Idiomarina loihiensis L2TR: one gene and its partner. The protein of the gene in region 2 interacts with the protein of the main gene of each other region in a pairwise test. Links are inferred from orthologs where the notes say so. Each region holds a gene or a part of one and is shown on either strand. Other genes may lie near its edges.

What was found.
Region 1: the proteins of eno (region 2) and rpe interact in binary tests that used the Escherichia coli proteins (3 or more experiments, as listed by UniProt). The link is inferred for Idiomarina loihiensis L2TR from one-to-one orthologs.

Annotation. Positions count from the first base shown.
Region 1 is NC_006512.1:2,484,397-2,499,628, forward strand. What follows is about bases 4,531-7,440. They hold rpe (ribulose-phosphate 3-epimerase), read right to left. Parts: upstream 6,368-7,440; coding sequence 5,693-6,367; downstream 4,531-5,692. Other genes in these bases: IL_RS11935 (bifunctional diguanylate cyclase/phosphodiesterase), read right to left, coding at 4,531-4,665; trpS (tryptophan--tRNA ligase), read right to left, coding at 4,674-5,681; IL_RS11950 (hypothetical protein), read left to right, coding at 6,503-6,805; IL_RS11955 (DUF2970 domain-containing protein), read left to right, coding at 6,805-7,026; prlC (oligopeptidase A), read right to left, coding at 7,115-7,440. Also shown: IL_RS11920 (flagellar brake domain-containing protein), read left to right, coding at 83-787; IL_RS11925 (HDOD domain-containing protein), read right to left, coding at 793-1,965; IL_RS11930 (anthranilate synthase component II), read right to left, coding at 2,034-2,615; more of IL_RS11935, read right to left, coding at 2,620-4,530; more of prlC, read right to left, coding at 7,441-9,154; IL_RS11965 (S9 family peptidase), read left to right, coding at 9,289-11,598; gorA (glutathione-disulfide reductase), read left to right, coding at 11,726-13,078; IL_RS11975 (hypothetical protein), read right to left, coding at 13,140-14,489; IL_RS11980 (pirin family protein), read left to right, coding at 14,656-15,232. UniProt on the Escherichia coli protein: Catalyzes the reversible epimerization of D-ribulose 5-phosphate to D-xylulose 5-phosphate.
Region 2 is NC_006512.1:827,515-842,785, forward strand. What follows is about bases 1-2,949. They hold eno (phosphopyruvate hydratase), read right to left. Parts: upstream 2,147-2,949; coding sequence 854-2,146; downstream 1-853. Other genes in these bases: thiH (2-iminoacetate synthase ThiH), read left to right, coding at 1-272; IL_RS03920 (hypothetical protein), read right to left, coding at 223-900; IL_RS03930 (CTP synthase), read right to left, coding at 2,186-2,949. Outside these bases: more of IL_RS03930, read right to left, coding at 2,950-3,823; IL_RS03935 (cation transporter), read left to right, coding at 3,983-4,618; IL_RS03940 (RDD family protein), read right to left, coding at 4,642-5,103; IL_RS03945 (hypothetical protein), read right to left, coding at 5,141-5,377; IL_RS03950 (efflux RND transporter permease subunit), read right to left, coding at 5,515-8,646; IL_RS03955 (efflux RND transporter periplasmic adaptor subunit), read right to left, coding at 8,657-9,562; IL_RS03960 (TolC family protein), read right to left, coding at 9,559-10,806; IL_RS03965 (hypothetical protein), read right to left, coding at 10,856-11,107; IL_RS03970 (hypothetical protein), read right to left, coding at 11,250-13,220; IL_RS03975 (hypothetical protein), read right to left, coding at 13,258-13,968; IL_RS03980 (SecDF P1 head subdomain-containing protein), read right to left, coding at 14,165-14,557; IL_RS03985 (class I SAM-dependent methyltransferase), read right to left, coding at 14,605-15,249. UniProt on the Escherichia coli protein: Catalyzes the reversible conversion of 2-phosphoglycerate (2-PG) into phosphoenolpyruvate (PEP). It is essential for the degradation of carbohydrates via glycolysis.

The DNA of each region.
Region 1 (15,232 bases), 1.7 Mb from region 2 along the record:
AACTACGCAGAATTACATTGATTTTCAATTGGTGTTAATTTAGCCTGAATTATTGAATAAATGTTCGGCTGGAAAAGACGTTATGGAAAATCAGACTCTGCCCCTGAACGCCTCATCTCAACCACAGTTAAAGCTTACCTACTTACGTCCGGGCGACATAATTGATGTTGAGTTTTCTTCGGCGACCAAGGTACGTACAAAACTTCAGGTTGTGGGCTTTGATACCGGTAACTATTTATTGTTAAAACAGCCGAATCCACGCACTGACGGCAGCTATGCCGATGTGTTATATGAAGGCAACCCGGTTATTGTTCGCTTGGTTTTAGAGGGAGAAGCGGGTGAATGCCTGGCGTTTAAAACAAAGATCCGGGCCGTCTCAAATATCCCGTTCAGGTTGCTGTATCTGGATTATCCGAAAGAAATTGAGAATCGCGCACTACGCGCACAGCGGAGGGTTCGAACACACATTCCAGTTGATGTTACTGCTGACGGCAGCCAGACTAACGCTAAAAAGAAATTGGCCAGTGGTGTTATCGTCGATATCTCTTCTGCCGGGTGTCGAATTGTGTTTAAGGCGCAGAACCAGACAGGTAATGTCACTCATATGAATATAAAAATCAGTATTGGTTCTGGTTCTCAGAAAGAGCCTCTGACTCTTTCAGGTCAAATTATGAATCAGCGCAAAGAGCATGGAATGATAAGTGTTGGCGTGCGCTTCACTGACGAGGAAGCGCATATCGGTAAAGTGTTCGAGCATTTATTAATCGACACCGAGTTTGAGTGCTGACCTCTCTATTCAGGCACGACAATTGGCGGGCGTTTTAAGCTCACATTGTGCAAGCGAGCAACAGTTTCTGATGTTATTGAATGCTTATTGAGTAGATGTTTACCCTCTTCCAGACTGGCAAGGTCCACTTCCCGCAGCATTCTGAATTCGCAATAAGCATTAGCTTGGGCTAAGGCTTCCGCGTATTCAGATTCATAGCCTTTGTCTTTCGTTTTGCTTTGCGTAAAAGCCAATAAGTGTTTGCTTACCGGAACACGCTTTAACCCCCAGCCTTCAGCAACCAGATAACTCACGTCTTTATCCTTTTCCAGCATTAAGTCGCGTAGAAAGCGTTCGTCAGGAGTTAAAGTGACAATAGTATTGTGGCGCTCGGGTGACTTATCGTTAACGCTTTGCATAGCGAATTCGCGCTGCACATCATCAAATAAACGCAAATACAGCTTGGTTAAGGCAATTTTCCCCAGTTCATGGAACATACCAATGGTATAGGCTAGAACCGGATCTCGCAGGTTACGCTCTACCGCAATATTGTGTGCAGCAATAGCCGTACCCAGGGAATGCTCCCAAATTTTGCGACGGAATAAGGTGAAGGGTTGTGTGGCCGGCGGCAGCCAGTTTTGCATAATATAAGCAGGAGCCAGCAGGCGTAGGTTTTCGGTGCCCACAAAGCTCATGGCTACCCTAAGGTTATCAATTTTCACCTGCTTATTCCGGTCGATAAACGGTGGTTGATTGACCGTACGGATTAACCCCGTATGAAACCAGTCCATACCTTGCACAACGGATTCAATCCGGCGCATAGAAGCAGCTTTCATGCTAAGCGTATCCAGCAATTCAGGTAGCTTTTCAGGTAATGGGATCAAGCGTTCGCGAATGTAGTCACCATCTTCGATGGTTTTCAACGCACGATGATAAATCTCTTCATGCAATTCATCGGAAATACGATCGGCGTAACGTTGGCGCGCTTGCGCTTTACGGTCGCGCTCTTCGTAATTCAGACGCTCAACTTCTAAAAGCTTACGTCGCTGCTCATGCTCTTCATCGTCGGTACCATCTTCTTTTGAGCGAGTTTTACGCGCAAACGGAAAGCTTATCAGATAGTTGATAAAGCGTTTTTCTAAGCGCAGGGCGGGATCATTACTACCGCCTTCTGTGGTACCCGCAAAAAAGTGGAACATGTTACCTCGGTATTAGCTGAACTGCGGCAGTATTATGTTGAATAAGCAGAGAAAATACTACTTACTGATTATCGTATATAACGTAAAAAATTCGCTAACAGATTATGTCCTTGTGCTGTCATCACAGACTCGGGATGAAACTGAACACCAAACAGCGGCAAATGCCGGTGCCTTATTGCCATAATCTCGCGCTGACCTTTTTCGGTTCCTGTATCGGCATCAATGACAAAATCTGTTGATAAGCTTTCAGGAGAAACAACAAGGGAATGGTAACGGGTCACTTCTAATGGGTTATTCAGCTGTCGGAAAAGTCCTTCGCCGGAGTGTTTAATCACACTGGTTTTTCCATGCATAACTTTTTCTGCCCGAACAACGTTTGCACCAAAAACCTGTGCCAATGCCTGATGACCAAGACACACACCTAATATTGGCAGCTTAGTCTGAAAGTGCTCAATAGCAGCTAAAGATATTCCCGACTCGTTGGGAGTACAGGGGCCAGGTGATATAACAAGTGCTTGCGGCGCTAACTGCTCTATGTCGGTAAGGGTTAATTCATTATTCCTGAAAACACTAACGTCTTCGCCTAATTCCCGAAAGTAGCGTGCAAGGTTGTGAGTAAATGAATCAAAGTTATCAATTAAAACAATCATACTGCTAGGACAGCCGCTCGCTTAACCAGTCTTTAAAATGGACTGGCCGGGCAAAGTAGAACCCCTGCAATAAATCAGCGCCATTTTCTTTCAGCAATTTAACCTGAGTTTCAGTTTCTACGCCTTCTGCTACCGAGGAAACCGATAGAGATTTAGTCATATTCAGCATAGCCAGCAGCAGACCCATATGTTTGTCATTCACTTCCGCCAGTTGAACAAACTCTCGGTCTATTTTTAGCTCGCCTATTGGCAGTTGCTGAATGCGCATGAAATTAGAATACCCAGTCCCAAAGTCATCAATAGAAAATACGACGCCGAGCTCGGCAAGCCGCGACATTGTTTGCTCGACTATTTCAGGGTCAGCTAACAGTAAGTTTTCAGTAATTTCAATGGTCAGTTGATTCAGCGGTGCATTTTGTTCGGCAAATATTCTTTGTACCGTCTCGACATAGTCGTCTTGTAAAAACTCAATTGGACTGACATTCACCGCTATACGATCATTAAGCCCTTTATCGCTCAGCTGCCGCACAACGAAAGCGACCTGACTCAACAATTCTTTAGCCATAGGAATAATCAGCTTAAAACGCTCCGCAATTGGAATAAATTGATCTGGAGGAATGATCTCTCCGGCTTCGTTGCGCCAACGCATTAGAGCCTCTGCACCACGAACAACACCGTTGGTATCCACTTTAGACTGCAACCAGCATTCGAACTGCCCTTTACCCAAAGACGCTCGTAAGGCCACTTCGGTTTCGGCATCGGTTACAACCGAGTTGGATATTTCAGCTCGGTGTACCGCAACTTTATCCCGGCCGCTATGTCGTGCATTAGACGTTGCCGTATCGGCCTGTGACAGCAGTCCGGAAGCATTTTCATCACCTCCACTTAAACTGACACCGACACTTGCGGTGAGATAATGCGTCTGGAATGCCGTTTTAAACGGCTCGCGCAGTACGCCGTGCAGCTTATCAATAATAGCCAGACTGGTCTCGGTAGAGTCCTGCATAACCCCCACCCAAAATCTGTCACCAAGATCTCTCGCTATCCAGCCCGAATCGCCAATGGTTTTTCTCATTCGTTGAGCAATTAGCTGAATAACGCGGTCACCTTCCTCGTGGCCGTGAATCGTGTTAACGCGGTTAAAATAATCAATATTAACGGCAGCGACAACAATGGGTAACTGGCTTTCAATACGTTTCTCAACCAAGTCAAGAAAACGGTGACGATTTGGCAACCCCGTTTGCTCATCAAAGTTTGCTAAATATTCGAGCTTACGCGCATTTTCTTTTTGCTCGGTAATATCCCGTATAACACCGACATACTGCGTTTCACCAGAATAAGTTACCTCGGTTACCGCCAAATCAATAGGAAACACTTCTCCGGTTTTACGCTTAGCCTGAACTTCGCGGCCAATACCAATAATGCGGGCGTGGCCTGTTTTTTGATAAGCGCTAATGTAACGGTCATGTTCACGGGCATAGGGCTCAGGCATTAGCACACTGACATTTTTACCTTTCACTTCAGCGGCGCTGTAACCGAACATGCGCTCAGCCGGCACACTAAAGTTAATAATCATGCCGTTATTGTCGATGGTAATAACCGCATCCAGTAAATTGTCCAGTGTGCTGCGCAAGGTGTTGGCTTGCTCTTGTAACTGCTGCAAACGGTACTTTTTAACCGTAATATCTTGAATGGCACCAAACAGTGCCATGTCACCATTTTTCAGCGTTCGGGTAATGCTCGTAATAGCAATCCAGTGAATTCTTCCGTCTCTGTCTTTAAGACAACTTTCTGCAGACCAGCTATGGTGATTTTGAAAGCTTTGCTCGACCAGGTGCTCAATATTTTCACGGTATTCAGGAAGGTGAAACGCCATTGCCTGTTCATAAGTAATAGGTTCATCCTGGGCTACACCATGAATTTCTCGTAACTGAGGGCTCCAATATAAATCTCCGGACGCGGGTTCATACCAAAAGCTGCCAATGTTAGCCATGGTTTCAACACTGGTTAGCAACTCCTTTTCGCGCTGTTCCGGAGATTTATCCACCATAGTTAAATTTATCCCGGGTAAGGTACAAAACCTACCGCTTTATAAACATCTGACAAAGTTTTTGCTGAGGCTTCACGTGCCTTATCAGCGCCTTGTTTCATAACCTGTTGCAAAAATGCCTGATCATTACGCATTGCGTGATACCTCTGCTGTATCGGTTCCAGCATGGCAACCACAGATTCCGCCACATCCACCTTTAGATGCCCGTACATTTTGTCTTCGTACTCAGGTACCAGCTCGTCTATCGACTTACCTGTGGCAGCTGACATAATGCTAAGCAAATTCGAGACGCCCGGCTTTTCTTCCTGATTAAAGTAAATGCGCGCCTGCTCATCAGAGTCGGTAACGGCTTTCTTAATTTTCTTCAGAATCTTCTTCGGCTCTTCCAGCAAGCCGACAAAATTATTTGGATTATCGTCCGACTTTGACATTTTCTTAGTCGGTTCCTGCAGTGACATCACCCGCGCCCCGACTTTTGGAATCATTGGTTCCGGAATCGTAAAAATATCGCCATACAAGTTATTAAAACGTTCAGCAACATTACGCGTCATTTCCAGGTGCTGCTTCTGGTCATCTCCCACCGGCACTTCATTCGCCTGGTACAACAGAATGTCTGCCGCCATTAGCGCCGGATAAGTGAACAAACCCGCATTAATATTACTAGCGTGACGCTGAGACTTATCCTTAAACTGCGTCATGCGGTTTAGCTCGCCCATTTGCGTGTAGCAGTTAAGCACCCAGGCTAATTGAGAATGTTCCGGCACGTGCGACTGAATAAACACCGTACTTTTTGCCGGGTCAAGGCCACAAGCCAGGTACAAAGCCAGTCCATCAAGAGTTGCTTGCTGCAGTTTCTCGGCGTCCTGGCGTACAGTAATGGCGTGCTGATCAACCAGCATAAACTTACAATCGTGAGTGTCCTGCATATTAACCCACTGACGTAATGCGCCAATATAATTACCAATAGACAACTGTCCCGACGGCTGACAACCACTTAACACAATTGGTTTCGACATTACTGTTTCCTCTAAGAACCTGTTACCGCAGCGATTTCATCGCGCATTGTCCGGATGACACTGGCGTAATCATCCGCATTAAAAATAGCTGAACCAGCAACGAACATGTCCGCGCCAGCTTCTGCAATTTCACCAATATTTGAAACCTTAACACCACCATCCACTTCCAGGCGTATGTCGCGGCCACTTGCTTTAATTCGTTTACGCACCGCTCTGAGCTTATCAAGCGTTGACGGAATAAAAGACTGTCCACCAAAACCTGGGTTAACCGACATCAGTAAAATGACATCCACTTTGTCCATAACATGATCAAGGTAATGCAGCGGTGTTGCAGGGTTTAACACTAAACCCGCCTGGCAACCCTGTTCGTGAATAAGCTGTAAAGTCCGGTCAACATGGTCGGATGCTTCCGGGTGGAAAGTAATGATAGAAGCCCCGGCTTCGGCAAAGTCTGGAATAATACGGTCAACAGGCTTAACCATTAAATGCACGTCAATTGGCGCTTCAATTCCGTAATCACGTAACGCTTTGCATACCATAGGACCTATCGTCAGGTTAGGCACGTAGTGGTTATCCATTACGTCAAAATGCACGACATCGGCACCAGCGTTCAATACCGCGTCAACTTCCTCACCTAACCGCGCGAAGTCCGCGGACAGTATCGACGGTGCAATTAGTGGTTTCATTGTTCGTTTTCCTGACCTATTTCAAAATGATGCTTATTGTAGCAGTTAACCCATGACAAAAAAATTCGCAATGATGACTAGAATTTTTACAAAATCGCTGATAAATTAGTCAATCAAGACTTGAGAGGGACTTTCATGCGATTACTAACAATAATAACATCACTAGCATTAGCTGCGTTTACTGCGCTTGCTATCGTGAATCCTTCCTCGCTCGTTGCTCAGCAAAACCCCACTCAGCGCTGCCAGCAGCTTGTCACTGAAATAGAACCCAGTAACACCTCTGTTGAATGTCAGTTAGCTGCCGAGCAAGTGACATGGTTTAGCTGGTTAAAAGGCGACAGCCGGTCCGTACAATTTCACTTCTTCGACTTGATTGAGTTAATCTCGAGTTCAAGCGACAGCAACAAAAAACATTATCAAAACGAATACACTGATTAATGTCTGAATCTACCGAAAATAAAACCTCTAAACCAGGTGTCTTTAGTATGGTTATGAGTGTGTTGGCGGCATTTTTGGGTGTGCAAACAGAAAAAAACCGCCAACGAGACTTCCAGCATGGTAGCCCGAAAGCCTACATCATCATTGGCGTTATTCTTACCATTCTATTCGTGTTTGGTTTAATTGGTCTCGTTAACCTGGTCCTGGCTACCGCGGCCTGATGCCCTACCGTAGCCAGACATTCATGTCAGGTACAATGCCGAAATACCACACAATTGTGATTTCAATATCGCACCTGATGCAATAGCATCAGGCAGCTATGCCGCTATGACGTAACAAAGCTTCGGCATTCGGTTCGCGACCACGAAATTCCTGGAATAAATCTGCGGCTTTACGGCTGCCACCACGTTCCAGAATGACATGTAAAAAGTCGCGCCCGGTTGTAGCGTTAAATATGCCCTCTTCTTCAAAGCGCGCAAACGCATCAGACGACAGCACTTCAGCCCATTTGTAACTGTAATAACCTGCCGCATAGCCGCCAGCAAAGATATGACCAAAGCTATGCTGAAAACGGTTGTACTCCGGTGGAATACGTACCGAAGTTTGCTGACGCACTTCACTCAGAATTTCACTAATACGCGCACCCGTGTTTTCGTCAAACTCGTGGTGAATGCGCATATCAAACAGCGAGAACTCCAATTGACGCATCATTTGCATAGCCGACTGATAATTGCGCGCAGCCAACATTTTTTCCAGAAGCTCCTGTGGCAGCGGTTCACCGGTTTCATAGTGTCCGGATATTAATGCCAGCGCTTCCGGTTCCCAGCACCAGTTTTCCAGGAATTGACTGGGCAGCTCAACAGCGTCCCATTCAACACCGTTAATACCAGACAAACCAGCGGTATCGACCTGAGTTAACATGTGGTGCAAGCCATGACCGAATTCATGGAATAATGTCAGCACTTCATCGTGAGTAAAGAGTGCAGGCTTACCACCCACCGGCTTGCTAAAGTTACAGGTTAAAAAGGCCACCGGGTTTTGCAATTCGCCATCGGCGTGCACTCTGCGGCCGACAAAATCCGCCATCCAGGCGCCTCCTCGCTTGCCTGAACGCGCGTAGAGATCCAGATAGAAGCTGCCACGCAAATGTCCGTCGGCATCGTGAATGCGGAAGAAACGCACATTCTCATGCCAGGTTTTTACGTCTTTTTGCTCGCTAACCGTCATGCCAAACAGGCGCTTAACCACCTCAAACAAACCGTTTAGCACTTGTTGCTCAGGAAAGTAAGGGCGTAATAATTCATCGGAAATAGAGTAGCGCTGCTGCTTTAACTGCTCACTAAAGTAAGGAACATCCCAGGCTTCCATTTTCTCCACGCCTTGCTCTGCCGCAAAGGTTTCAATTTCAGCATACTCGGCTTTCGCCTGTGCTTTAGACTTATTGGCAAGATCCTGCACAAAACCTAATACCTGCTCCGGCGACTCAGCCATTTTCGTCGCCAGTGACATTTCAGCAAAGTCGTTAAAACCTAACAGTTCCGACATTTCATGACGCAAAGCCAAAGTTTCGTTCATAACCTCAGAGTTATCGAACTCCCCGCCATTAGGCCCAGTTTCCGACGCGCGGGTCACAAAAGCCTGGTACATTTCTTTACGCAGCTCCCGGTCTTCGGCGTACAACATGACCGGCAGATAACTTGGAATATCTAAAGTGAACAACCAGCCTTCTTTTTCCTGGTCTGCTGCGGTTTCTTTTGCAGCTTCTTTGATGCTTTCCGGCAAGCCAGCCAGGCGGCTTTCATCGGTAATCAGGCAAGTCCATGCGTGGGTGGCATCCAGCAAGTTGTTGCTGAAGATTGAAGACAAGTCAGACAGCCGCGATGAAATTTCAGCATAACGTTTCTTTTTGTCTTCGGGTAAATCCACACCCGACAAACGAAAATCACGTAAGGTGTCGTTAATGAGTTTTTGCTGAGCTTCGGTCAAACTGTCGAACTCGTCACTTTCACGCAGTGCCTGATAAGCGTCAAACAAGCCTTTGTGCTGTCCTACATAGGTTGCGTAGTCCGACAACAATGGCAGGCAACTGTCATGCGCTTCACGCAGTTCAGGCGTGCTTAATACGGAGTTCAAATGCGATACCGGTGCCCAGACATGCTCAAGCTTTTCATCCGCATCGGTCAAAGGTTCAATCAAACCATTCCAGCTAAAATCACCATGTTCCAGTACTTCATCAATGGTTTTTCGAGCGTGCTGTATGCACTCTTCAACAGCGGGTTGAATATGTTCGGGTTTAATTTGCTCAAAGTCCGGAAGCTGGCTCTGTTCTAATAGCGGGTTATGGCTCATTTTTACCTCAATTTTTCAAAATGCTTACAATGGATATTGGGGCTTTGCGCTAGTCTTCAACCACGCTTATGTGGTTTCCTGCGTTTTTTGCGGTATTATCAGTTCGTTAATAAATCAGAATAAAGGTAAATGTCATGTCTGACACCTCTTTTCGATCTTTACGCTTATTGGCCGGATTAACGGCTATTATTACCTTAAGTGCCTGTAGTACCCTGGGTGGACAATCCACTGCGGACTCCGATAAAGCTGACGTAACAGGTGTTAGCCAGCTGACAGCGGAGAAAATATTCGCCAGTGATACCTTCAATATTGACCGCCCGGCTCCAACTCGCTGGCTGGAAGACGGTTCAGGTTATACGACTTTAGAGCAGTCCAACTCGGCAGATGGTCGCGATATTGTTCGTTATCATCCTGAAACCAACGAACGCACGGTTTTAGTCAGTGCTGAACAGCTTACCCCTAAAGGTAGAAGCAAAGCGCTGGATATTGCCAATTACGTCTGGTCAGACGATGGCGACAAAGTACTCATTTTCACCAATACCAAGCGTTCGTGGCGTACCCATACTCTGGGCGACTACTGGGTGCTGGACCGCAGCAACAACGAATTACGCCAACTGGGTGGTAATGCGCCCGAGTCGACTTTGCAGTTTGCCAAGTTTAATCCGCAAGGCACAAAAGTCGCGTTCGTTATGCAGAACAACATTTATGTACAGGACCTTAGCAGCTTCACTGTCAGCGCGCTGACCAGCGACGGCAGCGACACTATCGTTAACGGCACCTTCGACTGGGTTAACGAAGAAGAGTTTTTCCTGCGCGACGGTTTCCGCTGGAGTCCGGATGGGCAGCACATTGCTTACTGGCAGCTGGACACCGAAGGCACACCAGTATTCACCATGATCAACAACACCGACGAACTCTACCCAACGTTAAAAAAATTCCCTTACCCGAAAGTGGGTGAAACTAACGCTGCTATGCGCATTGGCGTTATGCCGGCCAGTGGCGGTCAGACAAAATGGATGGATATTCCCGGTGACCCTCGCCAGCATTACCTGGTGCGCATGAACTGGGCTGGCAACAGCGAAAAACTGTTAATTCAGCAACTGACCCGCAAACAGCACATTAATCGCGCTTTTATCAGCGATATTGAAACCGGTCGCAGTCAGGAGCTGTTACGCGAGAGCACCGACTCGTGGGCCGAATATGTGGACGACATTCACTTTTTAAATGATGGTCGCGAATTTACCTGGTTAAGCGAACGCAGCGGTTATCGCCATATTTATCGCGTGCATCGTGATACTGGCAGAACCACAGCGATTACCCGCGGTAACTGGGACGTGGTTGAAGTGCTGCGGGTAAACGAAGAAAACGGCTGGGTCTATTTTATTGCTTCACCGGAAACACCTCTGGAGCGTTATCTGTTCCGCGCCAGCTTAGACGGCAGCGGCCGCTTAGAACGTCTGACCCCGGACATGGACGGCACCCACAGTTACAGCATTTCGCAAGACGCCAAATACGCTGAACATACCTTTAGTTCGGTTAACCAGGTTCCGGTTACTAATATGATTTCACTGCCGGATCATGAAGTTATTCGTACGGTGGTTGACAATAACGAGGTACAGCAAGCGGTTGATCAGGTGCAGAAACAACCGGTTGAGTTTTTCCGGGTGGAAGCTCGTGACGGGTTAGAGCTGGACGGCTACATTATGAAGCCGACTGACTTCGACCCCAGCAAAAAATACCCCATTTTGTTCTACGTTTACGGCGAACCCTGGGGGCAGACAGTGGCCAACCGCTGGGGCGGCTCATTGTATTTATGGCACACCATGCTGACACAGCAGGGCTATATTGTTGCGTCTATTGATAACCGCGGCACCAAATCACCACGCGGCTTTGACTGGCGCCGTTCTATTTACAAGAACCTGGGCGTTGTTACCGTACGCGACCAATACGATGCGCTGCAACAAATGCTGGAACGCTGGGACTTCATTGATGAAAGCCGCGTAGGCATTTGGGGACACAGCGGCGGCGGTTCACAAACCCTGAATGCGTTATTCCGTTACCCTGACAGCTACCACATGGGTATGGCGCTGGCACCAGTACCTGATTTAACGCTGTACGACACCATTTATCAGGAACGTTACTCCGGCTTACTGCCTGAGTCAGCCGAGCGTTATAAAGAAACCTCAGCCATTACTCACGCTGAAAACCTCGAAGGCGACCTACTGTTAGTACACGGTACAGGCGACGACAACGTTCACTTTCAGGGCAGCGAGCGCCTGGTCAATGAGCTCATTAAACACGGTAAACAGTTTGAGTTTTTCGCTTACCCGAACCGCTCTCATGGTATTTACGAAGGTGAAGGTACAACCCTTCATTTACGCACCATGATGACCGAGTTTGTGAAAGAGAACTTACCAGCCGGCGAACGCTCGTCATCTGAGTAATGAACTGATCTTTCGATTACCGCTATCGGTATAAAAAACATGACAACCCCGCGTCTTTATTTGCAAGATGCGGGGTTTTTATTCAAGATATCCGCAGTTTTGGAATTAAGCACAGGAGTTAAGCAGTATGAGCAGACATTATGACTATCTTGCGATAGGTGCCGGCAGTGGCGGCATAGCCTCAGCCAACCGCGCAGCCATTCGTGGCGCGAAAGCCGCCGTTATTGAAGCGAAACACGTTGGCGGCACCTGCGTAAACGTGGGCTGTGTTCCCAAGAAAGTCATGTGGTACGGCGCTCATATTGCTGAAGCCATAAAATACTCGCCGTCATACGGCTTTGAGCTTGAACAGAAAGGTTTTGACTGGGCGACTATGGTTAAAAACCGCGAAGCCTATATTGAACGCATTCACGGTGGTTACCATCGCGGCTTTCAAGGTAATGGCGTTGAGTTTATAGAAGGCTTTGCGAAATTCGTTGACCACAAAACAGTAGAGGTTAACGGAGAAAAGATTACCGCTGACCATATTACCATTGCCACCGGCGGGCGCCCCATGATCCCTGAAATTCCGGGCGCAGAGCATGGTATAGACTCTGACGGCTTCTTTGCCCTGACGGAACAGCCTAAAAAAGCAGCCGTTATTGGAGCCGGTTATATTGCCGTTGAAATTGCCGGCGTGTTTCATGCCTTAGGCACTGACACTCACTTAATGGTACGTCGTGACCGCCCATTACGCACCTTTGATAAAGATATTACCGATGGTTTGCTGGAGCGCATGAAGCAGGACGGCCCTGAACTTCATACAGAAACCACCGTTCGTGAAGTGGTTAAGCAAGACGACGGTACGTTAACGCTGCACTTTGAAGGTGGTCAGACAATGGACGGCTTCGACTGCTTAGTCTGGGCTATAGGCCGCGTGCCATCCACCGATAAAATTAACCTGGAATGCACCGGTGTAGAACTGGATAGCGAAGGCTTTATTAACGTCGATAAATTCCAGAATACCAACGTACAAGGTATTTACGCTGTAGGCGATAATACTGGTGCCGCAGCACTTACACCGGTTGCTATAAAAGCAGGACGCTTACTGGCGGAGCGCTTGTTTAACAACATGCCAAACGCACATATGGACTTTGAAAACATTCCGACCGTTGTGTTCAGCCACCCGACCATTGGTACCGTTGGTCTGAGCGAGGAAGACGCTAAGCTCAAATTCGGCGAAGACAACATTACCGTGTATAAGTCATCGTTCGCAGCCATGTACAATGCCATTACCCCGCACCGCGCCCTTAGCTACTTTAAGCTGGTATGCCATGGTAAAGAAGAGAAAGTGGTAGGCATTCACGGTATTGGTGAAGGCATGGACGAGATATTACAAGGCTTTGCCGTTGCTTTGAAGATGGGGGCAACTAAGGCCGATTTAGATTCTACGGTTGCGCTGCATCCGACCAGTGCCGAGGAGTTTGTTACTCTGAAATAAGAAGGGTACAGGAAGCCCCGCAAATTCTCTCGCGGGGCTTATTGTCAACAGTATAAACATGTCAAGCTTTAGCGCCAGAGGCATATTCCCAAGGATCCCGAACGTTTTCGTCAGACTCCGCCGGCGGAATATAAGATGACACCACTTTTTCCAAGTCTTCCAGGTATTCCCATTTGGTTTTCGGCACGTAGGAACGTCCGCTTCTCCGGTCCTCACCCTCGCGGGCTTCATAAACAGCCTGCAAAGCATCTTTACTACTTAAAACGGACTGCAGTTTATTCATCGCCTGTGGCTCTGCTTTCATTTCTATAAGTTCATTGGTGCTGCTCGTTTGTATACCTAATAGATTATCGAGGCCGATGACCGCAGCTTCCAGGTAGCCGATCTGTTCCTTTCTATTTAGGTCGTTAAGTTGGTCACCCATTTCTACGAGCTGTTCGTCACTGAAATTATAGGTCGTCAGCAACTCCCCCATATTCTCAAGCATTTTTTTCGTTGTCTCGAATAGGTTATCGCCAAACCCTTTGCTGATACTCACCACATGTTCCGAATCACCAAAAGCGCTCATTTCAAAGAAAGGGTTTGTTTTAAGTGCTACTTTACCAATAAAAGACAATATGCTCGTTCTGGCCTCATCACTTTTATCCAGAAGACCGTCAAGCAGTTGCTCACCTTCAATCCGGCTCATTCCAAGTACATTTAACAAGCTACTTTGCTGTTCCCGGCTGTATTGATCGAGCTTGTTAACAAAATCAGCGGGCGATTTGGTATCTATTACGGTCGAAACAAAGTTCTGCAGGTCGTTCGCGCTCGATTTAACGTCGAAATATCCTCCTAAAGATTCATAGGTATCATTGTTCTCACGCTCAGCTTTGTGAATACTGATTTTTTCATCATATTCAGCCGCCTTTTCAATCAGTTGATCCCGGGCAATTCGCTGAGTGTCTGATAGCACTTCAATAAATTGTTCTACTTTTTCTTCGTATGTTCTGGAGGGATTAAATTCATTAACATGGGTAAAAAGCATGTTTGCAGAAGCCGACAACCCATAAAATATATCGGTTAACTGCGAAAGTTGCTCTTTGTCCAGGGTTTCAACCATAGACAAGAAATCATCATTCGATGTAATACCTAGCCTACCCAGCCGGATAAAATCTTCCTCAGACATTTTTGAGTACAAATCTTTTAGTTTTTCTATTTTCTCCGCCGAGAATTCTGATTGTATTGGCTCTTCCAGCCATTTATTAAAATTAAAATAGAGTTTATCTAGCTCACTAAGGAAGACGCCCTGGGTATTTTCAGGCTGGGTATCCAAAGGCTCCGCCACATGGCTCTGTAGCACCGTTATCGGCTGCTTAGAGGGTACCGGCTTGGTTAAGGCTGAATAGTGATTTGTTATTGATATTTTCACCTTTAGTCTCTTTCTAGTATGAGATACTTACTATAACCATCGGCAGTAACGAGCAAATATTGAGCAAAAATTTGAGGATTTCTTCCTTGCGCCCCCGGCACTTTGCGGTAATCTTTAAAAAAGATAACAAACGAACTTAGATAACTTTGAAGGCAGCCAGTATTCCATGAGCAATATTCTTAACAATGCTGAACAAGGTTGTGACTCGCACGAACAACCGTCATCTGCAATAGAAGTTATTATTGAACCTCGCGACAGCGACTTAGGCGGCTTTTATGTCCGCCGCGCATTACCCACTCGCCAAAAGCGTATGGTCGGACCGTGGATTTTCTTTGATGAAATGGGCCCAGCCGACTTCCCACAGGGAGAAGGTGTCAATGTCGCACCACACCCGCATATTGGGTTATCCACTGTCACTTACTTATTCGATGGCGAAATGCTGCACCGGGACTCCATTGGCAGTTATCAGATAATTATGCCCGGCGATATCAACCTGATGGTCGCAGGCAAAGGCGTTACGCACTCAGAAAGAGAGCGCCCGGAAATTACCGCCCGTGAACACAGACTTCATGGCTTGCAACTCTGGTTAGCTTTGCCTGAACAGTACGAACAGACAGAGCCGGCCTTTTATCATATTCCGTCAACCGATATTCCGTCGGCTAAGGTGAATGGGGTTTCGGTTCGCGTCATGATAGGTGAAGCTTATGGCGTAAAGTCACCTGTACCTACCTTGTCTGAAATTT
Region 2 (15,271 bases):
ATGTAGAACTCAGCCTTTCCACCCGCGAACAGCAGGCGCTTCGTGATGGGTTGTTTCGGCTAGGTGTGACCTCGGTCAGTGCCGAATCGAAAACTCAGCCCGGCGGTTACGCCAACGAGCAACAAGAGCTGGAACAGTTTTCCATAGATGACGACAGGCCAGTAAGTGAAGTGGCGCAGGCAATAAAAGCGAAAGGATTACAACCGGTATGGCAGGACTGGCTTAACGAGCTATCCGCAATGCCACCTGAAACTTTTTCCAGTCCAGAGTAGCCACCAGTAACAACTCACGCAGCGTTAAGGTGCGTGGGTTAACGCGCCCTTTATGATTCCACTGATGTCCACAGCTGGCTGCGGTCATAACACGCTTATTAGGCTTGAGTAAGGTATCCTGACTATGTTCACCCTGCCCGGTAAAATCAAACCAGCCACGGTAATTCAGATGCAGACGCTTTTTATCAGGATCCACACGGTCGATGCTGTCGAGCATTATGGTCGTAAATTCAGGAGTTTGATAACGAACAGGAACCACCAGACCCAAAGCTGCATGTTTAGCAAACCATTGGCTCTGCCCTTCGGCAGATATACCGGCTGAAGGAGATTTTGTTGGCTGAGGAGCCTGCCAGCTGGCGTTCTGAACATCCAACTTTAACGGCGAATACTGCACTGCATTGAGGCAACCATGAGCGGCGTGACGAATATAGTGCGGGAGACTGGCTAAACGACGTTGCAGAGCCGCAACAGGCATATCATTAACCTGTGCCAGTTGCGGTAATTCACGTTCATACAGCGCTGAGCACAGCTCGGCAAAATCGCCCTGCTGTGCCAGCGGCTGAAATATGTCCGCCTGTTGATTAGCCAGCGTTGACTTCCTGTCGTCCGCGGTAAGGCGCTTGGCCATTCAAATCGCCCTCTATACGCAATAATTGGTTGTACTTAGCAACCCGGTCAGAGCGACACAGCGAGCCGGTTTTAATTTGACCCGCTGCGGTGCCTACTGCCAAATCGGCAATAGTGGCGTCTTCGGTTTCACCCGAACGGTGAGAAATAACCGCCGAGTAACCTGCTTCACGCGCCATCGCAATGGCTGCTAAGGTTTCTGTCAGGCTACCAATCTGATTAAATTTAATCAAAATTGAATTGGCAATCGACTTGTCGATACCTTCTTTCAGAATACGCGTATTGGTCACAAACAGGTCATCACCGACCAACTGAACTTTGCTGCCCAGTTTTTCGGTTAAGACTTTCCAGCCGTCCCAGTCGCTTTCGTCCAGGCCGTCTTCAATAGAAATAATTGGGTAACGGTCGCAAAGCTCTGCCAGGTAGTCGGCAAACTCTTCTGCCGTAAAGGACTTACCTTCGCCAGACAATTCGTATTTACCGTCACGGTAGAATTCAGATGCAGCGCAATCCAAAGCCAGGGTAATGTCGCTGCCCATTTTATAGCCCGCGTTTTCAACCGCTTCGACAATCACCTGCAAGGCTTCTTCGTTAGATGCCAAGTTAGGCGCAAACCCGCCCTCGTCACCAACCGCTGTGCTTAAACCGCGCTTCTGCAGAACCTTTTTCAGAGCATGGAACACTTCAGCGCCCATACGCAGGCCTTCTTTGAAGCTTTCAGCGCCAACCGGCTGGATCATGAACTCCTGAATATCCACGTTATTATCTGCATGTTCACCGCCGTTTAATATGTTCATCATTGGCAGTGGCATGCTGTATTTACCGCTGGTGTTATTCAGGTTGGCAATGTGTTCGTAAAGCTCAATGCCTTTGCTCAAAGCCGCTGCTTTCGCCACAGCAAGAGACACAGCTAAAATAGCGTTAGCACCCAACTTTTCTTTATTGTCGGTACCGTCCAGCCTCAACATAATGTTATCGACAGCTTCCTGGTTAATCGCATCAATACCGCTTAAGGCTTCAGCGATAGCGCCATTAATATTGGCGACTGCCGTTTCAACACCCTTACCTAAGTAACGAGAAGTGTCGCCGTCACGTAACTCCAGAGCTTCACGTGAACCGGTTGATGCACCACTTGGTGCTGCCGCACGGCCCATGTGGCCAGACTCCAGGTAAACGTCGGCTTCAACCGTCGGGTTACCACGGGAGTCCATAATTTCACGACCAACAACTTTAACAATCTTACTCATGCTTAAATCCTGTTTAATGCTTAATCATTAGCCGGGTTATTAACCCAAACGCTCTTTATGAAATTCGCCAGCAGCTTCTATAAAGCCTTTAAATAACGGGTGCCCGTCACGCGGCGTTGAAGTGAATTCCGGGTGGAACTGTACTGCCACAAACCAGCGGTGTTTCGGGTTTTCCAGAATTTCAACCAACTGCTTATCGTGCGAGTAACCGGTAATTTTTAAGCCAGCTTTTTCCAGCGGCTCAATGTAATGGTTGTTTACTTCGTAGCGATGGCGGTGACGCTCTTCAATGGTTTCTTTGCCATACATTTTAAGCGCTTTAGAACCTTTTTCTAAATGACATTCCTGTGAACCAAGACGCATCGTGCCGCCTAAGTCGGAATGCTTGTCGCGCAGTTCTTTTTGACCACTGGCGTCCATCCATTCCGTGATAAGACCAACTACCGGGTCACTGCAATTTTCATCAAACTCAGTGCTGTTAGCGCCGGTTAAACCAGCAACATTACGGGCAAATTCAATCATTGCCACTTGCATGCCTAAGCAAATGCCTAAGTAAGGAATGTTATTCTCGCGTGCGTATTTTGCCGCAATAAGCTTGCCCTCTATGCCACGATCACCAAAACCGCCTGGCACCAAAATAGCGTCCACATCTTCAAGCTTAGACGTACCTTTGGTTTCTAAGTCTTGAGAGTCGATGTAACGAATGTTTACCGTTAAACGATTTTTAAGGCCGGCATGAGCCAGCGCTTCGTTCACCGACTTATAGGCATCCGGCAGTTCAACGTACTTACCGACAAAACCGACGGTCACTTCACCATTCGGATTAGATTCTTGATACAGAACCTCTTCCCATTCATGCAAGTCGGCTTCGGGGCAATCTAAATTAAAGCGCTTGGTGACTATGTCATCCAAACTCTGGGCCTTTAACATAGAAGGAATTTTGTAAATGCTGTCTACGTCGCGCAAGCCAATAACCGCTCGCTCTTCTACATTGGTAAACAAAGCAATTTTCGAACGCTCTGTTGCCGGTAAGGAGCGATCCGAACGACACACCAATACATCTGGTTGAATACCAATAGAACGCAGTTCTTTCACTGAGTGCTGAGTCGGTTTGGTTTTCACCTCACCCGCAGCGCCTAAGAATGGCACCAGGGTCAGATGCATAAATAAGGTGTGGTCACGACCAATTTCCGTGCCCAACTGACGAATGGCTTCAAGGAAAGGTTGTGACTCAATGTCACCCACCGTGCCGCCAATTTCAATAATGGCAATGTCGAAGCCTTTACTGCCTTCAATAACACGACGCTTAATTTCGTTGGTAATGTGAGGAATGACCTGAATGGTCGCTCCTAAAAACTCACCTTTACGCTCACGGCGAATAATGTCTTCATAGACACGGCCGGTGGTAAAGTTGTTGCTGCTGGTCATACGGGTGCGGATAAAACGCTCGTAGTGACCAAGGTCAAGATCGGTTTCAGCTCCGTCTACGGTGACAAAAACTTCACCGTGCTGAATTGGACTCATGGTACCCGGATCTACGTTAATGTAGGGATCCAGCTTCATGATAGTAACGTTAAGGCCCCGTGCTTCTAGAATTGCCGCCAGGGAGGCTGCAGCAATGCCTTTACCCAGCGAGGATACAACTCCGCCGGTTACGAAAATATAGTTTGTCGCCATGTGATACCTAGTTGGTCAGGTCAAATTTGGGATTGCATTCAGACGGGAAAGTAGTATACCGAAAGACGACCTTAACAACAAATAAAAAGCACGCCACCTGTCTCCAACCAAGCACTTTTGCTAGTATAGCGCCAGCTAAAACCTATTCGGAGTTACTTTATGTCGTCCTGCTGTGGCACCACCGCACAACAACACATCGACAAAGCACAAAGGACATTATTATGGACCGTGCTGGTTCTTAACGGAGTGATGTTTTTCGTTGAATTTATTGCGGGTTGGTTAGCAGAGTCCAGTGGGCTTTTTGCCGACTCATTAGATATGCTGGCGGATACTCTGGTTTATGCAGTTAGTTTGTATGCTGTTGGTAAAGCCATAAAATACAAAGCCAACGCCGCCATTCTTAACGGCACACTGCAAACCGTGCTGGCACTTGTGGTTTTGGCAGATGTGTTACAACGTTTAATTTTTGGCAGCCAGCCTAACGCCAACATGATGCTCTGGGTTGCCCTGCTCGCTCTTGCCGTTAATATCGCTTGTTTCGCTTTGCTGTACAGCTCGCGCAATGGCGATATTAACATTCGTGCCAGCTGGATATGCTCGCGCAACGACATGATAATGAACGGCGGGGTAATTCTCTCAGCTCTGCTGGTTGCTAAGCTTAATATGGCCTGGCCGGACTTAGTCATAGCCACAGTCATTGCTTTAATTGTGCTGCGCTCTGCAATACGCATTATTCGCGATGCACGAGCAGTAAAAGCGGGTGAGAAAACTGACCTTTCGGGGTGCTGCGGCTAGGCTCCAGAATATAGCAAAAAACGCTAAGATCTAAACTCAAAAGGCCCTTTAGATTCGCTGCGGATCACTACGGTACCAGCTAATATATCGTGCCAGCCCTGCTTTTTGTCGCTAAAACCTATCCAGAAGAAGCCTAGAAAAACCGGAAGGATAGAGAGAATATAAGCAAAATAACGGCCGATGGCTTTCCCTATACTCAGGGTCCCCCCAGTATGCTCATCCACTACCCGTAATTTCAATATCATTTTACCGGGTGTTCCTAAGAACTTAATCCAGAAAAAGATAGTCAGTATGGCCGGTATAACGTAGTTAATCAGTACGTCCCAGAAGCCGTATATCAGCTTTTCACCTTGCCAGTACTCCTGACCGTAGATAAATCCAACGGGTATTGAAAACAAAATCACCAAGATAACAACGTCAATTAACATCGCTGCAAAGCGAATTCGAAACCCGGCGTACTTAGCGTATTCTTTTTTATCTTCCATTATTGTCCCTTTCCAATCCGTTTTTAATGATCGAGGCTTAATCATCAAACCGTTTTAGATAATGAAAAAGAACATATGTCCAAATAACAGCTGCGGGTATCAGACTAAAAGCAAGTTGAGCGTACATTTCAGAATTGCCGGTTAGTTCTACCGTGCTTATTGCTACTCCAATTCCCACACCGAAAAGTAAACTTAGAACGGAAAATAAAATGGTAAAGGCTTTGCGGTCGAATTTAGTTTCGCTAGCAGCTAATGCCTTCGCGCCTGAGTTCATGGTGTTTCCTTAATAGTCGCTTATAATCGGAACTTGATGTTTCAAGCATGTTAATAAAGTTAAACTTGCTTGTTAAGGGTAAATCAATAAAAAAGCGCGTTCGAGGTGAACGCGCTTATTCGGAAGCATTAATAAAATTACGTTTTCGCCTGTTTAAATCGATTTACCAAATAAAACAACGCGGGTAGAACAACCAGCGTCAGAAGCGTTGACGAAATAATACCGCCAATAACAACGGTGGCCAGAGGCCGTTGAACCTCTGCTCCTGTACCAGTATTAAATGCCATAGGAACAAAGCCTAAGCTCGCGACAAGAGCGGTCATTAATACCGGTCGCAGACGTTGTTGCGCTCCCTCAAATACAGCGTCTTTCAGCTGTAAGCCATCACGGAGTAACTGCCGGATAAAAGACAGCATAACAACCCCGTTTAACACCGCGACGCCGGACAAAGCAATAAAACCGACCGCCGCAGAAATAGACAGAGGCATCCCTCGCAATGACAAAGCGAAAATTCCGCCAGTTAATGCAAGCGGCACTCCGGTAAAGATAATCAATGCGCTGCTTAAAGAACCGAAGGCGCTATACAGCAGACCTAAAATCAGCAACAGCGTTAACGGAACCACCAGGCTTAAGCGCTGTGACGCTGACTGCAACTGCTCAAAAGTGCCGCCATAATCAATCCAATAACCAGTCGGAATATCCAGGTTTATGTTTAAACTCTCCTGAACCGCATTAACGAATGAGCCCAAATCGCGGTCAGTAACGTTGGCACTGACAATGACATTCCGTTTACCACTTTCGCGGTTAATTTGATTAGGCCCATTAGCTAAAGTCAGTTTAGCCACTTCACCTAACGGCACGTACTGTAGCTCTGGGTTATTTGCCGCAGGTACATCTACCGGCAGTTGTTTCAATTTTTCAATGTTCTGCCGCCAGTCATTGTCCAGCCGAACCAATAATTTGAAACGTTTGTCACCTTCATAAATAACCCCGGCCTGAATACCGCCTACAGCACTCTTCAGTGTACTTTGTACATCAGCAACCGTAAGCCCCAGCAACGCCAAATGATCTCGCTTAGGCTCAACAGACAAGATAGGTAAGCCGGTCATTTGCTCAACGCGCACGCCGGAAGCCCCCGGAACCTCTCTGATAATAGCCGCCGCTGAGTCACCCAGTTGTTTGAGTTGTTCAAGGTCATCGCCGTATATACGTACACCAAGATCGGCCCGCACTCCCGCAATCAGCTCGTTAAACCGCATTTCTATCGGCTGGGTAAATTCGTACTTGTTACCGGGTAACTCTTGTACCGCCATACGAATTTCACTGACCAGTTGCTCTTTCGTTTTATCCGGATTGGGCCAGTCTTTGCGTTCCTTCAGCATAATGAAGGTATCGGCCACGCTCGGTGGCATCGGATCCGTTGCCACGTCCGGTGTACCAATTTTAGAAAAGACGCGCTTTACTTCGGCAAATTCAGCAACCACGGCTTCTACATCTTTTTGCATATCGACCGACTGCTGTAAGCCTGTGCCCGGAATTCGCAGCGCATGCATGGCAATATCGCCTTCGTCCAGTTGCGGCAAAAACTCCGTTCCCATACGGCTTGCCTGAAACAAAGAAACCGCAAATAGACCGAAACCGATAGCAATAACAAACACCGGAAGTTTTAACGCACCTCGTAACACCGGTTGATAGGCTTTACGAGCGCCGCGCATGACTTTGTTCTCGCCGTGCTTAATATTGCCACGGACAAAGATAGCCACAGAGGCAGGAACAAAAGTGACCGAGAAAATCAAGGCACCCAGCAGCGCTGCAACTACGGTGAAAGCCATAGGATGGAACATTTTTCCTTCCACGCCGCTTAATGCAAATATAGGCAGATACACCAACATAATAATGAGAACGCCAAATACTGCCGGGTTAAATACCTCACGCGTGCTTTTCATGACCTCAATCAGGCGTTCCTGAGTTCTTAACACCCTTCCTAACCGCTGTTGCGCATTACCCAGTCGTCGCAGAGCATTTTCCACTACAATAACGGCCCCATCGACAATAATGCCAAAGTCTATCGCGCCCAGACTCATCAAGTTGCCGGACACCTTATTCGTGACCATTCCGGTAATAGCAAACAGCATACTAAGCGGGATAACGCATGCGGTGATCAAGGCCGCTCGTATATTCCCGAGCAGAATAAACAGAACCACAACAACCAGAACCGCGCCTTCAAAAAGGTTCTTCTCAACCGTGGCAATGGTTTTATCCACCAGGGTAGTACGGTTATAAATGGGCTCGGCGACCACGCCATCCGGCAAGCTTTGCTGAACTTGTTCCAGTTTTTCTGAAACGGCTTGTGCCACTATGCGACTGTTCTCGCCAATCAGCATCATGGCGGTGCCCAGAACCACTTCTTCCTGATTAGATGTAGCCGCACCGGTACGCAGTTGTTTACCCAGTTTGACTTCTGCGACATGGCGAACCCGAACCGGCGCATCGTCCCGCTTGGATACCACCACATTGCCAATTTCTTCCAGAGATTTTAACTGGCCCGGCGAGCGTACCAGCCATTGTTCCCCGTTCTTTTCTATGTAACCGGCACCAGCGTTTCGGTTGTTCAAATCCAAAGCTCTGAGTAAGTCCTTCATGGTCACTTTGTAAGCCAGCATACGACCCGGGTCAGGTGCCACCTGGTACTGTTTCTCATAACCACCGACACTGTTTATTTCGGTAACCCCAGGTACTTTTACCAACTGCGGTTTAATGATCCAGTCCTGTATGGTGCGCAGGCTTTCCGCAGTGTAAGGGTTACCCTCTGCGCCGGTTGCCCCGGGCTTTGATCTGACAACGTAGTTAAAGATTTCTCCCAAACCGGAGGCTATGGGTCCCATTGCGGGTTCAACGCCTTGCGGCAGCTCACCCCTAACTTGCTGCAACCGCTCGCTGATTTGTTGCCGGGCCCAGTAAATGTCAGTGCCTTCTTCAAATACCACGGTTACCTGAGACAAGCCATAACGAGAAATTGAGCGGGTATAATCCAGCTTCGGAATACCCGCCATAGCCGTTTCTACCGGGTAAGTGATACGTTGTTCTGTTTCCAGCGGTGAGTAACCTGGTGCTTCGGTATTTACCTGTACCTGCACATTAGTAATGTCCGGCACCGCATCAATTGGCAGTTTCATGGTGCTGTACACACCAACAGCCGCAATCAAAAAGGTAGCGGCCACCACTAACCAGCGGCGTTCAACCGCAAAGCGAATGAGTGCATCAATCATGATAGTCCCCTTAGTGGCTGTGCCCTGCACCTTGTTTGAGAATGTCGGCTTTAATCAAATAACTGTTGCCAATGACATACTCAGCGCCTGGCTCAAGCCCCGAAAGAACCTCCACGTAGTCACCCGATTTGCGACCGGTTTTAATTTCACTGGCTTCAAACCGATTGCCTTCGCGGATAAAAACCACGGTCTCTCCGTTCAAGTTCTGAATCGCATCGGACTCAACCGCGACATTGGCAGTAAAGGTGTCAGTTGTGACATCCGCTTTAACATGCATACCCGGCCGCCAATGTCCTGACTTATTGGGCAACACGACGCGTGCCCGGGCTATGTGACCGCCGGTCATCTGAGGTGCAATGTAAGATACTGTACCGCTTACCGTTTTATGGTGGTGTAAGTCATATACCTCGGCAGTCTGACCTTCCTGCATTGCTTCCACGTTTTCGGGAAAAGCTGACAACTCTACCCAAACTGAAGCGGTATTAATTACCTGAAATAAAGGTTGCTGATCCACTAACTCACCAACATTAGTAAATCGTTCAGAAACCTCGCCACTAATGGGACTGACTACACTGAACCTGGTACCTGTACTGACGTTTTCGACTACGGCAAGTACCTCGCCCTTTTCAACTGAGTCGCCGATATTGGCATTAAGCGAACTCACAATGCCTTTATAGCGGGCGCTAATATGCGCAATATTGTTATTCTCCGGGGCAATTACACCGAATACGGTTTGAGTCACAGCCATGCGTTGAGAGCTAACTTGCCCCATGCTCAGGTCGGCGTTTTCAATGGCTTTATCACTCAGTTCGGTATGCGACTTTTCATGGTGGTCATCTTCCGACGCCCAGATTTGGTGGGTGTAACTACAGACAGCCAACAAAGCAGCTGCTAAAAAGTAAGTTGATAATTTCACTGCTGTTCTCCTAAAAATGCTTGTCCGGTCATACGTTCCAGCTGAATGACATCGCTGTATATGGCGTGCTCCCGCGAAATTCTTTGATACTCGAGCTGAGCTAGCTCATTTTGCGCATCCAGCACCTGCAATAGCGAATGCGTACCGCGCACATAGCCCTGGTTCGTTTGTTCGACCAGTTGCTGTGCCAATGGCAATAGCGTGTCTTTCACTTTTTGTCGGTAGTTTTGGTGGGTTTGCAGGCTGTTTATTAGCGCCAGTGCCAGCGAGCGCAACTGAGTTCGCACCAGTTTCTGCTGCTGCAGGTTCGATTGATGCAAAACCCGACGCTGCTGAATACGCCCAATATTAGGATCTTGCAGTTGCAATGGCATCGAAGCTTCAACCACAAAACCGGTATCATCCGACTGATTGTTGTAACGCAAGCCAAATCCGAGACTTAAGTCAGAGGTAGAGTCTGCTTCCAACGCCTTTGCCTGAGCCTGCAATAAGTGTTCGGAATCTAACAGGCGTAAATATTCAGGCGCTTTATTTACTGCATTTAGAACGTCGGATTGCTTCGGCAACTTTAAGGGGAAATAAAAAGTCCCCGAAACTTGGTTAAAGTTTGGCTGCTCAGCCCACATTGCGCTGAGCTTTGCCTGCGCTTTAGCCAACTGGCCTTTCAGTTCCTCTATATCAGCCCGTTGGCTCTCGCGCTGAAGTTGGATACGGGTTACCTCAGAGTTTGGAACCGCGCCGGCATTTGCCCGCTCCTGTGCTGTTTCTAACAGACTCTCCGTACGATGGAGTTGCTGCTTGCTAAGGCTAATAAACTCCTGCAACTTGAGTACCTGGTAAAAGCGTTGTGTTGTTTGTGCCAGCACCTCAATGCGCTGGTATTCAAACTCGGCCCGTTGCACTTTTTCTTCGGCTGTTGCCGCATTAATGCGCTGCTGGCGTTTCTCTCCTAACTCAATGACCTGAGAGAACGATAACGTCATTTGCGCATTATCCAGACCGGAGCTTTCACCAGAGCCAGCAAAGTTTTCAACTTCCAGTCCAACTCTCGGGTTAGGTGAAAACTCAGCCTGCAGAGTCAGTGCCTCGGCGGCCTGCTGTTGGTAATCGTACTTTTGTAAATCGGGGTTACTCTTCAGCGTGCGGTTTAATGCATCACTTAAAGTTAAATCTGACGCGGCAGCACTAACCGGAAACACCAATATGGCACCCAGAAAGACCACCACGAAGCTCAAACGCTTCATGTTTTTTCTCCAATTGTTCGCTATTTAAAAATGACGGTAGAAATGGAGATTAAGCGTTTGGTGGGGGAACCGCCGGTTGATGGGCTAAACCCTTATCAAAAATCACAGCGGTAGGTTGAGCTTCGGTAATAACGGGACAAGCAGAGACACTAATGCCATAACCAGTAATGCAACTAACGTGCGCATGAAACTGGTGGTCGTGCCCCTGCTCAAGATCTAAAGATGAAGAATTCGGGCTATGTTCCAAACCATGGTTTACATCAAAAACAACATCCACACTGCTGTGGCTTGCGTCTTCCATATGGCCAACCACAGACGCACAGGTAAAAAAGCTGTGTATCAGGATGACTGTAATGAGTAACCATGAGATTTTCGTGCCCGCTACTTTATCGAACTTAAGCCGCGAACGCTAGCGCAGAGCAATAAAGCTATAAGCCTATAAACTACTTTGCGTTCTGCGTGCCAGTAGAATTCAAGTCAATATCTACGTCATAGTCGATAAATTTAGCCTCCCCCATATACCAAATTTCAAAGGTTTCGGGCTCGCCATAAAAATAGTAAACATCTACCGGTGGCTTGTTCCGACCATGAGCATACACAAAAGACTGCCTCGTTATTTCCTTGAGGTATCCCTTGCTATCCTTAACAAAAACCTCATTCCGACGACGTTCTTGTTCGTACGCTTTTCTTTTTATCGTTTCACGCGGCTCAAACTCCGCGTAGTCAATAATGAGTCGGTTACCTTTTAGACTTACGCCTTGCGGCAATTCGTCTTTAGCATAGCTTTCTTTCGTCAGATTAGGTGCGATAAGCACCGGAAGCGCAGCTTTAAAGCGAGCAGGTTTAGTTGTGAACCTTTTTGGATAATAATCAATACTGTGCGCTTTAAAGTCATAAGCAAATTCAATGCTCTCTAAGTCCGTGTTTTCGAGGCTCCCACTTTTCTTTAACTCAACTTCAGCGGCATCCTGCACTGGCTCATTATTTTCATCAAAGAACTTATGACCGGCCATTGCAGATGCCGCGACCCGGTTGCCACTTTCAATAAACACATCGCTTTGTACATTGGGGTAAAACCACCTTATAACTCCAGGAGTTTCAACATCCTGTCTTTTCGGATCGTCGAACTCATATCCTCGGAAATGTAGTAGTGTCATTAAGTCTGAAATTTCTTGTGCATTTAATTCGGTACGGGATGCTGTAACAGGCAGACGATCATTGTAAACAGGAGCCGTTAGCTCAATCTCTGGTATATCACCCGAGCTAATCTCATAAGTCCGGGAATATGGCATATCAAGCACAGGAAGCTCCAACTCACGTTCCACTTTTTTGCTTTCTTCACCGTACACTAATAGCGTTAACAACCCTTTTTCTACTTGTCCGTTAAAGGCTCTGCCTAAATATATTTTACCAGCGCGCGCCTCTTTACTGTCTTTTTGCCAGGCCTCAAAATCCTTTTTTACAGCTTCTAAATCGATATTTCCCTGTTTAGCCTTTGCTATTACCTCTTCCAGCAGGTCGTTTTCCTGATAAACCTCAGACGTAGGCCGACGTCGTGTTGACCGCCAAGCGAGATAATCCCCATTGGCTGTAACGGCCTCAGCAAGAACATCTTCATTTCCGAACAATTTAGAAGGGTCGGTGCCGTCTTCAATACTAATTTCAACTACGTAATAGTCTTCTCCAAACTCCAGCACGTTAATTAAAAAGCCGTCTCGCTCCAAAGTTCCGCCTACATCTTCAGCGCTGAGTTCAAATGTAATTATCTGTTCTGGCAACTCTGCATAAAACTCTCCTTTTACAGCAACTGGTCTGGGGGACTTCTCATCGCGTGCCTCGGTGAAACAAAATTCTTCACGCGTATCGACAATATCGCCCAATGCCTGCTTATTATTTGCCATATCAGGAAAGCTCGCATATTCAGGGAAGCCCAGGGTATCACCGTTGCCGAAAACCATATTGGTGTATGTCAGACTGTAACGAAACGGAAACTCAAAGCCAGGCTTCAGAGTAAAACCCTGTTCGTTTGAATATTGCATGCAAGAGAGGTGTTTCCAACTGTTTACCGCTACCAGGCTCTGCAAGTACGCGTCAGTCATTGCATCTCTGTCACTGTATTGGTTTAAATGGAAAAACTCCGGCTGAGTGTATTCAACTTTTTCTATCCCGGCATAAAAGACAAAAACGTCCATCATCCATTGGAAGTTAGACATTTCCTGACCGTACAGTGCACGTCCGAGCTCTTCGTCCTCAAGCCCTTTTAATATTTCAAAACGGGCATCGTGAAGTTCATCGCGTTGCTGAATTTGCTCATACACAGTTCGACCCTCCTGCTTAGCTTCCTTGCTGTCTGCACAACCAGCACTCAGCATTGCGCTGACAAAGGCAACACCCAAAACTTTGTATATATTCACTGTTTCCCTACCTATTTTTTTGGTACATCTTTGTGTGCTACTCGTTTATTTGAAACCACCAGAACAAGTACGGATATTCTTCTAAAGCTTCCGGCGGCGGTTGCTGTAAAAAGCCATGACCCGGATCAAGATCAAGCGCTCCGGTTTCCTGAACAATACCTCTAATTGCCTTAATGGATGCATCCGACTTAGCCTCTTCCAGCTGCGCTTCCTCGTGAAAAGACCATAAATATAAGCCTAATGCGGAATACCACAGGCTGACTAATTCAGGGTTACTCTGCTCTTTTGCCTCAACAATGACTTCTTTTGCCGTATCCTGAATAGCCATTTCCACCGGCGGCAATGCATCGTCGCCCGTAAGCAAGCCTGCTTCGACGAATTTCTGCCAGAGCGGTGAGCCAGCATCGCAATATAGGTAAGGTGGTTCAATGTAACCCACGGTGGGGTTTGTCTCGCCGTTCCACTTTTCTTCTGGGTGCAGTCCAATAAAAGTAAACTCGCGTACGCTATCGAAAAAGGCTTTATGCGCGGCGTAGTCAGGGTGTTGGGTGAGTTTAAATTGGTAAACAAAGTTGTGTTTCAACAAAGTGTCAATAACACGAAGATGAGTAAAACCAGTATCCCAACATTCCTGAAATTGATAGAGGTTCCAGAATAGCGAGCGCAGTTCCTGGCTCGTCTTTGTTTTCGACTGAGCCAGACAGTTAACCGACGACTCAACCAGGTCTTCAAACTCGTGCATAGACATAAGACATTCCCTTATTAGTAATAGCGCGGCTCTTCATAATACAGCTAACGGAAGAAAACTTACTATGCACCTTCCATTGGCACCGTGTTGTCATTTTGTAAACTGAGTTTACCCAACTTAATACCCAGCTCCAATACAGTTGTGGACACCTTTACAGAAACTTAACCCTAAGTTTCTGCATAACGGCCTGGAGGAACTAACGTATGCGACGAGCGCCCTCGTCCATTCCGGTCACTCTAAACTTCTTTCCAAGTGGTGCCCTGATAACGGGGCTTGATATCAATTCATCACCACAATAAATTCGCATGGGTAAACCAATATGCTCTTTACTCGCGGCTTTCCATTTACTCAGCGCATGGTCGGCCACTTCTATTGTCCATTGAACCGTATTATTGTCGGTAGTTGTATTTAACGAACTAAGGTCAGAACGCTCTAACAGTAAGGTATCCGGGGCTCCCTCACTCTTTGCTGGTAAATATAAGTTAAAATCACAGTACTTTTCTTTGTCCTCTGCGATCGCAGTATCGTCCGCATACGTGAAAGCACTTACCAATAAAGTAAGAACCAGAATGTATTTAAAATTGGTCAAGTTTTGTCCCTGTAACTGAGTCGGTAAAAAGTTTTCCAGCTTTCTAATTAAGCTTTGCAGATAATAATATTTATTATTTTATCAACGACTTCACCTGTATTACTCACGCCCTGCTCTGCATAATATTCCGCATTGAGTAATCTGAACCCCGCGTCTTGCAACAAGTTACAGGCGAGTTCCCTATCGTAGAGCTCAAAGCCATAAGGCACGAAGGGCAAATCTTTCATAAATGAACTCTCGCCAAAAGCGAGACAGAATAGCCCCTGAGGTTTAAGAACACGTCGAATTTCCACTAAGTGCTCAAGTGGATTGTCCCAGAAATAGAGAGTATGAACGGTCAGAACTTTATCGAATACATTGTTATCAAAATTGAGTTGAGAGGAATTGCCCTGCTGAAATGTTGCCTGCCCCGAAGTCACTATATCTTCGTTCATGCGTTTCGCTTCGGCAACCATATCTGCTGACCAATCAACGCCAGTATAGGAGAGGTTATCAGCCCGTTTGATTATGTCAGCAGCAAAAACTCCATTGCCGGGACCAATTTCCAGCAGTGACTCCGAATTTTGTAGGTTTAAAAGATCTATGCACTTTACGTTCAACTGACCGTTTGCACTGTTCATGTTTAAAGCGACTTCAGAGGCGTGCTCTCCACTAGGATGACGTAGCTGTGAAGCCAGAATTTGTGGATCCATTTGAGGTTACCCGTTAACAAAT